DNA from 3 places in the Salmonella bongori NCTC 12419 genome. Region 1 is predicted to be linked to each of the others. Evidence: predicted binding sites of a transcription regulator. Region 1 holds the regulator's gene; each other region holds the start of a gene.
What was found. The regulator PurR, encoded in region 1, represses purine synthesis genes. The targets are predictions, from matches to a motif close to CANGCAAACGTTTGCNTG.
Positions count from the first base shown of each region.

Region 2: a site for PurR is predicted at 1,869-1,886, ahead of gltB (glutamate synthase large subunit). Genes of this name have one in related genera too.
Region 3: a site for PurR is predicted at 1,240-1,257, ahead of pyrD (quinone-dependent dihydroorotate dehydrogenase). Genes of this name have one in related genera too.

Region 1 covers NC_015761.1:1,374,556-1,377,840, forward strand. The annotation lists gene punC (purine nucleoside transporter PunC) at 1-157, opposite strand, end outside; gene punR (DNA-binding transcriptional activator PunR) at 270-1,202, shown strand; gene purR (HTH-type transcriptional repressor PurR) at 1,199-2,224, opposite strand; gene cydH (cytochrome bd-I oxidase subunit CydH) at 2,519-2,608, shown strand; gene sodB (superoxide dismutase [Fe]) at 2,898-3,285, opposite strand, start outside.
Region 2 covers NC_015761.1:3,234,163-3,237,447, reverse strand. The annotation lists gene gltB (glutamate synthase large subunit) at 1-1,618, opposite strand, end outside; gene SBG_RS15325 (TIGR01212 family radical SAM protein) at 2,289-3,218, shown strand.
Region 3 covers NC_015761.1:977,322-980,606, forward strand. The annotation lists gene pepN (aminopeptidase N) at 1-1,064, shown strand, start outside; gene pyrD (quinone-dependent dihydroorotate dehydrogenase) at 1,342-2,352, shown strand; gene zapC (cell division protein ZapC) at 2,519-3,061, shown strand; gene SBG_RS04500 (YcbX family protein) at 3,058-3,285, opposite strand, start outside.

The DNA of each region.
Region 1 (3,285 bases):
CGGCTAAAAACAGGCTGAGACTGGCGCTGACGGCGGCAGCAGGCGTTTGTAAATCCGCCTGGATAGCGGCAAACGCAGGCAAGTACATGTCCGTTGCCAGAAAACCCAGCACGCTAAGACCGGCCAGCCAGACTAAAAAACCTTTTCCAGGTTGCATATTTGTTTCTCTTTATTATCAAACAGACACTGCCGCAGAGTGTAGGGAGTGAAATTAACGTTGTGAAACGTTAATATTTGTCCATTGGGTTCAAAATTTTTGCAGGCATATAATGTGGTCCGAATATTCGCTTGAAGTGGTTGACGCCGTGGCGCGTAATGGAAGTTTTAGTGCGGCGGCGCAAGAGTTGCACCGTGTACCCTCAGCAGTCAGTTATACGGTTCGTCAGTTAGAGGAGTGGCTGGCTGTACCGCTTTTTGTACGACGTCATCGTGACGTCGAATTGACCCCTGCCGGCGCCTGGTTTTTAAAAGAAGGGCGTTCTGTTATCAAAAAAATGCAGATCACACGCCAGCAGTGTCAGCAAATTGCTACTGGTTGGCGCGGGCAGTTGGCGATTGCGGTGGATAATATTGTCAGGCCGGAACGAACCCGCCAAATGATCGTCGATTTCTATCGCCATTTTGACGATGTGGAACTACTGGTCTTTCAGGAGGTATTTAACGGCGTCTGGGATGCGCTCTCCGACGGACGGGTGGAACTGGCCATTGGGGCGACGCAGGCAATTCCGGTCGGGGGACGTTACGCTTTTCGGGATATGGGAACCCTGAGCTGGAGCTGTGTAGTGGCACACGATCACCCGCTGGCGTCGATGCAGGGGCCATTAAGCGATGATACGTTACGCAACTGGCCGTCGCTGGTCAGGGAAGATACTTCGCGAACCTTACCGAAACGAATTACCTGGCTGCTTGATAACCAAAAAAGGGTTGTTGTACCGGACTGGGAGTCATCAGCCACTTGTCTGTCGGCTGGTTTATGCGTAGGAATGGTGCCAACGCATTTTGCCCGTCAGTGGATAGACAGTGGCAAATGGGTAGCACTGACATTAGAGAATCCGTTTCCCGATGCAGCTTGTTGTGTGACGTGGCAACAAAATGAGGCATCGCCCGCGCTGTCCTGGCTACTGGACTATTTAGGCGATAGCGAAACGTTGAATCGGGAGTGGCTACGGGAGCCAGAGGAGGCTCCCGACGGTGGGGATTAACGCCGATAGTCGCGGAACGGACCGTCGGCGACTGAGCGACGCTCAACCAGACGCGGATGAACTTCAATAGACTGCGACTCTTCGCGTTTATTGACGATGCGATCCAGCAGCATATTGAAAGCAGTTTCGCCTAAAGAGTCTTTGGGCTGGTGAATTGTTGTCAACGCCGGCGTAAAGAATCGCGCGTTACGCACATTGTCATAACCAATCACCGAAACGTCCTGTGGTACGCGAAGGCCCATTTCATCCGCGGCGCACAGAGCGCCCATCGCCATAATATCGCCGCCACAGAAAACAGCGGTAGGGCGATGCGACTGCGATAAGATCTGCTGCATCGCATGGTAACCGGACTCCGGCTCGAAGTCGCCCTGGACGATCCAGTTATCCGGCACTTTGATCAACGCTTCTTCCATCGCCTTCATGAAGCCAGCCAGCCGCCCGGCGCCCGTGTTGCGCTCCAGCGGGCCGGGAATAACGCCGATATCACGGTGGCCGCGTTCAACCAGATAACGACCCGCCATATAACCGCCCTCAAAGGCGTTATCAATAACCGTGTCGGTAAAATCCGCCTTCGCTTCACCCCAGTCCATCACGACCATCGGAATGTGGCGATACTCTTCCAGCATGGAGAGTAAAGGCTCCGGATACTCAGAACACATTACCAGTAGACCATCCACGCGCTTTTGCGCCATCATGGACAGATAGGCGCGCTGTTTTTCCAGATTATTCCAGGCATTACCCAGAATCAGCGTATAGCCTTTCTGGAAGCAGTTCTTTTCAACCGCCTCGATAATTTCTGCGAAATAGGCCGCTTCGCTGCTGGTCGCCAGTAAACCTATCGATTTAGTGTGGTTAACCTTCAGGCTACGTGCGACAGCGCTGGGAGAGTAGTGCAGCTCTTTAATCGCCGCCCAGACCGCGTTACGCGTCTCTTCAGCAACAAAGCGTGTTTTGTTGATTACGTGTGATACAGTTGTAGTGGAAACGTTTGCTCGTTTCGCTACATCTTTAATTGTTGCCATTACATTTCACTCCAGACCCTTGCTAAGCTCCTGAGAAACGCCAGGTAAACGTTTGCCTACACACACCCTAATCGCAACGTCAGGGTTGCGGCACGCCGGAAAACGACACGGAACGTCAGGAAGGGGTCAATGGCCGTTACGCTAATTCAGTAAGCCTGGAATTTTGTCTGATCTTGAGGAAAAGGGGAAGCGTTAAAAACAGTTATCAGTATAAAACGTGAGAGATTTTTGTGCGTGAATGTGCAAAAATGCGCTATATCACTTTTTGTGTGGGAATAAAAAGGAGAAAACTTGATGAGTACCGACCTGAAATTTTCATTGATCACGACGATTATTGCATTGGGCTTGATTGTCGCTGGTGGATTAACCGCCGCTCTGCACTGATTTTCCTTCTCTTTTGAGGGAGCGCCTCGCCTCCCTCGCACTGCCTCAATGTTATCTATATGGCAAAAATGTTTTGTTATTATGTAGCGGGCTATCCCGGAGGGAGGGGGGCAACGTCGGTGCGTTTGTTATCTGTAGAACATGTGAACGGACGTTGAGTGAGCGCAGGAGAGAAATATCGGCGTGATGGCGGCTGGCGTTTGTACCTCAGCCAGGAAATGTTCTGATCTGACGCCTCCTGCAAATGGTGCTCATACGCAGAAGGCGAACCTTCTGCGTATTCTCAGACTTATGCGGCGAGGTTTTTCGCGACAAACGCCCAATTAACCAGTGCCCAGAAATGTTCCAGATAGTTTGGACGGGCGTTGCGGTAGTCAATGTAATACGCGTGTTCCCACACATCAACCGTTAGCAGCGGAGTCGCATCCGTGGTCAGCGGCGTACCGGCATTAGAGGTTGAGACGATAGCCAGTTTGCCATCAGCGCCTTTTACCAGCCATGTCCATCCGGAACCAAAGTTTTTGATAGCGGCATCCGTGAACTGCGCTTTAAATTCCGCGAAGCTGCCAAAGGAATCCGCGATAGCATCAGCCAGTTTTCCGGCTGGCTCGCCGCCAGCGTTTGGCGCCAGGCAGTTCCAGTAGAACGTGTGGTTCCAGACCTGGGCTGCGTTATTA
Region 2 (3,285 bases), 1.9 Mb from region 1:
AGACGTTCATCTCGCGGCCAATACTGGTCGCCAGCGACATAACATGCGCTTCGCGCAGCGGGTCGATAGGCGGGTTGGTCACCTGTGCGAACTGCTGGCGGAAATAGTCATAAATAATACGCGGCTGGCTGGAAAGTACGGCAAACGGGGTATCGTCTCCCATCGAACCGACCGCTTCCTGGCCGTTTTCGCCCAGTACACGGATAATTGAGTCCAGCTCTTCGGCGCTGTAGTTAAACTGTTTCTGATAGCTGGCCAGCAGATCGTCGTCCAGCTCGCGGCTGCCCACGTCTTCATCAGGCAGATCTTCAAATGGCACCAGACGGCGGACGTTCTTTTCCATCCACGCTTTATAGGGATGACGGCTTTTCAGATCGTCATCGGTTTCCGCTGAGTGCAGGATACGCCCGCTGCGGGTATCAATGACCATCAGCTCGCCGGGCCCGACACGGCCTTTTTCCACTACTTCATCCGGCTGATAATCCCAGATGCCGACTTCAGAGGCGCAGGTGATCAGCTTGTCTTTGGTAATGACATAGCGTGCCGGGCGCAGGCCGTTACGGTCGAGATTGCAGGCGGCGAAGCGCCCGTCGGACATGACGATGCCCGCCGGGCCGTCCCACGGCTCCATATGCATGGAGTTAAAGTCGAAGAAAGCGCGCAAATCCGGGTCCATATCCGGGTTGTTCTGCCAGGCGGGCGGCACCAGCAGACGCATGGCGCGGATGATGTCCATCCCGCCTGCCAGCAGCAGTTCCAGCATGTTGTCCAGCGAGCTGGAGTCCGATCCGGTTTCGTTAACAAACGGCGCGGCGGACTGTAGGTCCGGGATTAACGGCGTCTGGAATTTATAGGTACGGGCACGCGCCCACTGGCGATTGCCGGTGATGGTATTGATTTCGCCATTATGCGCCAGATAGCGAAACGGTTGCGCCAGCGGCCAGCGTGGCACGGTATTAGTTGAGAAACGCTGGTGGAACAAGCAAATGGCGGATTCCAGACGTAGATCTGCAAGGTCCAGGTAGAAGCGGGGCAGATCCGCCGGCATACACAGGCCTTTATAGATGTTAACCAGGTTTGACAGGCTACACACGTAGAAGTCTTTATCTTCCTGCAGGCGTTTTTCAATGCGGCGACGAGCGATGAAAAGCCGGCGTTCCATATCGCGCGGCCGCCAGCCCGCCGGAGCGTTGACAAAAATTTGCTCAATACGCGGCAGGGAGGAGAGGGCAATGTCACCGAGCACGCCTTCATTGGTCGGCACGTCGCGCCAGCCCACAATTGACAGCGTTTCCTGTTGTAACTCTTCTTCAACAATGCGACGTGCGGCGGCAGCCAGTTCAGGATCTTTATTCAAAAAAATCATCCCGACGGCGTAGTTTTTAGCTAAGCGCCAGCCGCGCTCTTCGGCAACGATGCGAAAGAAACGGTCAGGTTTTTGTAATAACAAGCCGCAACCGTCGCCGGTTTTACCGTCGGCAAGGATCGCGCCACGGTGTTGCATCCGGGCCAGCGCGTGTATGGCGGTACGCACTACCTTGTGGCTAGGTTCGCCTTCTATGTGGGCGATCAGGCCGAAACCACAGTTATCCTTCTCAAGGGATTTATCGTACAACATATCAGTGAACCTCCCCAGGCTCTACGGGACGCTCTCCCAACCGATCGATAACGCGCAGGCACAGCAAGAGCATGGCGACGGGGCTGGCGCATCATACGCTTACCTCGCATTCGCCCTCTTTTGTCCTTTTCGCATTGGTAAATACGGTTAAGAGGGAATCTCAATTACTGCATAAATATGATGAGCAGACGACTCATCCAGAAAGCTTCCAGCGGATCCCCAACTTATCGGGAATCCACACCCAGGTCAAATGGCAAACTTATTTGTGCAAAAATGTGCTATAGCACAGATAACTTTTTTAAATGATTGAAATTAAGGATTTTTCTAGAAAAGATGACCAAAGGGACGTGGCGGAAGGGCGGTGATCTGCTTCACTATAAGCATCACTTGTCAGGCCTTATCTGACCTTACTTTTATAAAAATCTTAGCATTTTATGCTGGATTTACGCATAAGCGGTATTTGATGCTACTGTTTTATCCGCGGAGTTTAAGACGACGAAAAAAACAGGAATATCAGAAAAAATATTACCGTTTAAATGAATGAAATAGCGGTTATTGTGCTTGTTTATGCAATAAATAAAGCCATCCCGGGCGATTGATCCAGGTCATCGCCAACGGAGGCTAAAAATGGCAGGCTTTGGCCTCTTTTTAAGAGGCGGTCTATCAGATTATGCAGTTACAGAAATTAGTCAATATGTTTGGCGGGGATCTTTTACATCGATATGGGCAAAAGGTTCATAAGCTGACGCTTCATGGCGGTTTTAGCTGCCCTAATCGCGATGGCACTATCGGCCGCGGCGGCTGCACTTTCTGTAATGTCGCCTCTTTTGCCGATGAGGCGCAGCAGCATCGCTCGATTGCCGAACAACTCGCGCATCAGGCGCATCTGGTGAACCGCGCGAAACGCTATCTGGCCTATTTCCAGGCTTATACCAGTACCTTTGCGGAAGTGCAGGTACTTCGTTCCATGTATCAGCAGGCCGTTAGCCAGGCCAGTATCGTAGGATTATGTGTCGGTACGCGGCCCGATTGCGTTCCGCAGGCGGTAGTAGATTTACTGTGTGAATATAAAGATCAAGGCTACGAGGTGTGGCTGGAGCTGGGACTGCAAACCGCACACGATAAAACGTTGCGCCGTATTAATCGCGGTCATGACTTCGCCTGTTATCAGCGTACTGCCCGGCTTGCCCGTGAACATGGGCTGAAAGTATGCGCGCATCTGATTGTGGGGCTGCCGGGTGAGGGGCAAAGCGAATGCTTGCAAACGCTAACTCGCGTCGTGGAGACGGGTGTGGACGGCATAAAACTGCACCCGCTGCATATCGTCAAAGGCAGTATTATGGCGAAAGCCTGGGAGGCGGGGCGGCTGAACGGCATCGCGCTGGACGATTACACGCTAACGGCAGGCGAGATGATCCGTCATACGCCGCCGGAGGTGATTTATCACCGTATTTCCGCCAGCGCACGCCGTCCGACGCTACTCGCTCCACTGTGGTGCGAGAATCGCTGGACGGGGATGGTTGAGTTGGACAAATACCTGAATGAGCATGGCGTACAGGGCTCTGCGCTGGCCCGTCCCTGGACACCACCCATAGCGTAGCGTGATGAGGGGAACTACGCATATTTCGCACAATATTCAACGCGATTCTCATAATTGGGTATTATGT
Region 3 (3,285 bases), 400 kb from region 1:
AGACATTTACCTTCGATAATGTCTACTTCCAGCCTGTTCCGGCCTTGCTGTGCGAGTTTTCAGCGCCGGTGAAACTGGAATATAAATGGAGCGATCAGCAGTTGACGTTCCTGATGCGCCATGCGCGCAATGATTTCTCCCGTTGGGATGCGGCGCAAAGTCTGCTGGCCACATACATTAAACTGAATGTGGCGCGTCATCAGCAGGGGCAGCCGCTATCGCTTCCGGTGCATGTTGCTGACGCATTTCGCGCGGTGCTGTTAGATGAGAAGATCGATCCGGCGCTGGCCGCAGAAATTTTAACGTTGCCTTCGGCCAGTGAAATAGCAGAGTTGTTCGAGGTTATCGACCCGATCGCCATTATGCAAGTCCGTGAAGCGTTGACACGTACGCTGGCGACAGAACTGGCGGATGAGTTCCTTGCTATTTATAACGCCAACGCGTTGAATGCGTACCGTATTGATCATGGCGACATCGGCAAGCGCGCACTGCGTAACGCCTGCCTGCGCTTCCTGGCGTTCGGCGAGACGGAACTGGCTAATAGATTGGTCAGCAAACAGTATCGCGACGCCAATAACATGACCGATGCGCTGGCAGCGCTGTCTGCTGCGGTGGCGGCCCAGTTGCCGTGTCGCGATACATTGATGCAGGAATATGACGATAAGTGGCATCAGGATGGTCTGGTGATGGATAAATGGTTTATCCTGCAATCCACCAGCCCCGCGGAGAATGTCCTGGAAACGGTACGTGGCCTGCTCCGACACCGTTCTTTCAGTATGAGTAACCCAAACCGCATTCGTTCATTAATTGGTGCCTTTGCCGGCAGCAACCCGGCGGCGTTCCATGCGGAAGACGGCAGTGGATATCAGTTCCTGGTCGAGATGCTGACCGATCTGAATAGCCGCAACCCACAGGTAGCGTCACGCCTCATTGAACCGCTGATCCGCCTGAAGCGCTATGATGAGAAACGGCAGGAGAAAATGCGAGCGGCGCTGGAGCAGTTAAAAGGACTGGAGAATCTTTCCGGTGATTTGTATGAGAAGATCACGAAAGCGTTGGCCTGATAGCGCGCCGGAAGGAATTTATCCGGTATAAAAATGTGATGTAAGCCCGGTATGCGTTCGTGCAACCGGGCGTTTTTTTAGCCGGAGGAGGATTTGTTGCGCTTTATCCATCCAGTAAAGGAAGACGGTCATGTCGCACAGAACGGCATCTGGCGGAGCGTGTGGGAGAAGAGAGAGGGAAAACGATTGCTATTTATTGCGGCAGGTCAATTCCCTTTTTCAACGATATCGCCCATAATACGCCCCCGGTTTGCATACCGGGAATCCAGGAGAGTTCATGTACTATCCCTTCGTTCGTAAAGCCCTTTTCCAGCTCGATCCAGAGCGCGCTCATGAATTTACATTTCAACAATTACGCCGCATTACCGGTACGCCGCTGGAAGCGCTGGTGCGCCAGAAGGTGCCGACAAAACCGGTTACCTGCATGGGGCTTACTTTTAAAAACCCGCTGGGGCTGGCTGCAGGTCTGGATAAAGACGGGGAGTGCATTGATGCGTTAGGCGCGATGGGGTTTGGTTCCCTTGAAATCGGCACTGTGACGCCGCGTCCGCAGCCGGGTAACGATAAGCCGCGTCTTTTCCGTCTGGTGGAGGCTGAAGGCCTGATCAATCGGATGGGGTTTAATAATCTGGGCGTTGATAACCTGGTTGAGAATGTTAAAAAGGCCCATTTTGATGGTATTCTGGGCATCAATATTGGCAAAAATAAAGATACGCCAGTTGAAAATGGCAAAGATGACTACCTGATTTGTATGGAAAAAGTCTATGCGTATGCAGGTTATATCGCCATTAATATTTCTTCACCGAATACACCAGGGTTACGTTCACTCCAGTATGGCGATGCGCTGGATGATCTCTTAAGCGCTATTAAAAATAAGCAAAACGATCTTCAGGCGATCCACCATAAATATGTACCGGTGGCCGTAAAGATCGCGCCGGATCTTTGTGAAGAGGAATTGATCCAGGTTGCCGATAGCCTGCTTCGACACAATATTGATGGCGTAATTGCAACAAATACGACCCTTGATCGTTCGTTGGTACAGGGAATGAAAAATTACCAGCAAACGGGAGGATTAAGTGGTCGGCCATTGCAATTAAAAAGCACAGAAACTATTCGTCGTTTGTCCCAGGAGTTAAAAGGACAATTACCGATTATCGGCGTCGGCGGCATCGACTCAGTTATCGCCGCACGAGAAAAGATAGCCGCAGGCGCAACACTGGTACAAATTTATTCCGGCTTTATTTTTAAAGGTCCGCCATTGATTAAAGAGATCGTAACGCATATCTAAACTTTACCCTTTATCAGACAACCAGGGCTTTATTTCCGGCTCTGGTTGTTTTATATTTCTCCACTGTTGCTTATTTAGACATTTTAGGCTTTTATTATTGGGGTAATAAACGAAGCGGCAAAAGGACAATGCTGTTACGAGTTGCTTACAGGCGGGAGAGAGGCTAATGCGAATTAAACCTGACGATAACTGGCGCTGGTATTATGATGACGAGCACGATCGTATGATGCTCGATCTTGCCAATGGTATGCTTTTTCGTTCGCGTTTCCCTCGTAAGATGCTCACACCAGACGCCTTTTGCCCGACCGGTTTTTGCGTGGATGATGCCGCGCTCTATTTTTCCTTCGAAGAAAAGTGTCGGGACTTCGAATTAAGCAAAGAGCAACGGGCGGAGCTGGTGTTAAATGCGCTGGTGGCGATTCGTTACCTTAAACCGCAAATGCCAAAAAGTTGGCATTTTGTGGCCCATGGCGAAGCGTGGACGCCTGGAACAGGTGATGCCGCAAGCGTCTGGTTAAGCGATACGGCAGAACAGGTTAATTTACTGGTGGTCGAACCAGGAGAAAATGCCGCACTTTGCCTGCTGGCCCAGCCCGGCGTAGTAATCGCAGGCCGAACCATGCAGCTTGGCGATGCAATTAAAATTATGAACGACAGGCTGAAACCGCAGGTTCACTGTCACCGTTTCAGCCTTGAACAGGCGGTTTAATTTTCCAGTCGTAATGCGGACTTAGGCACGCAGCTACAACTCAGAATTGTACCATCTTCGCCCATGGCCGACGTTTTCAGCGGGCTAACTTCGCCTTCCAGCAAACGTATCCGGCAGCATCCACAGATACCCGCCCGGCAAGAATATGGAATACGGATCCCCTGATTTTCCAGCTGTTCCAGCAGTACCTGCTGATTATTCCCGAGAAAAATGTGCCCCTGCCA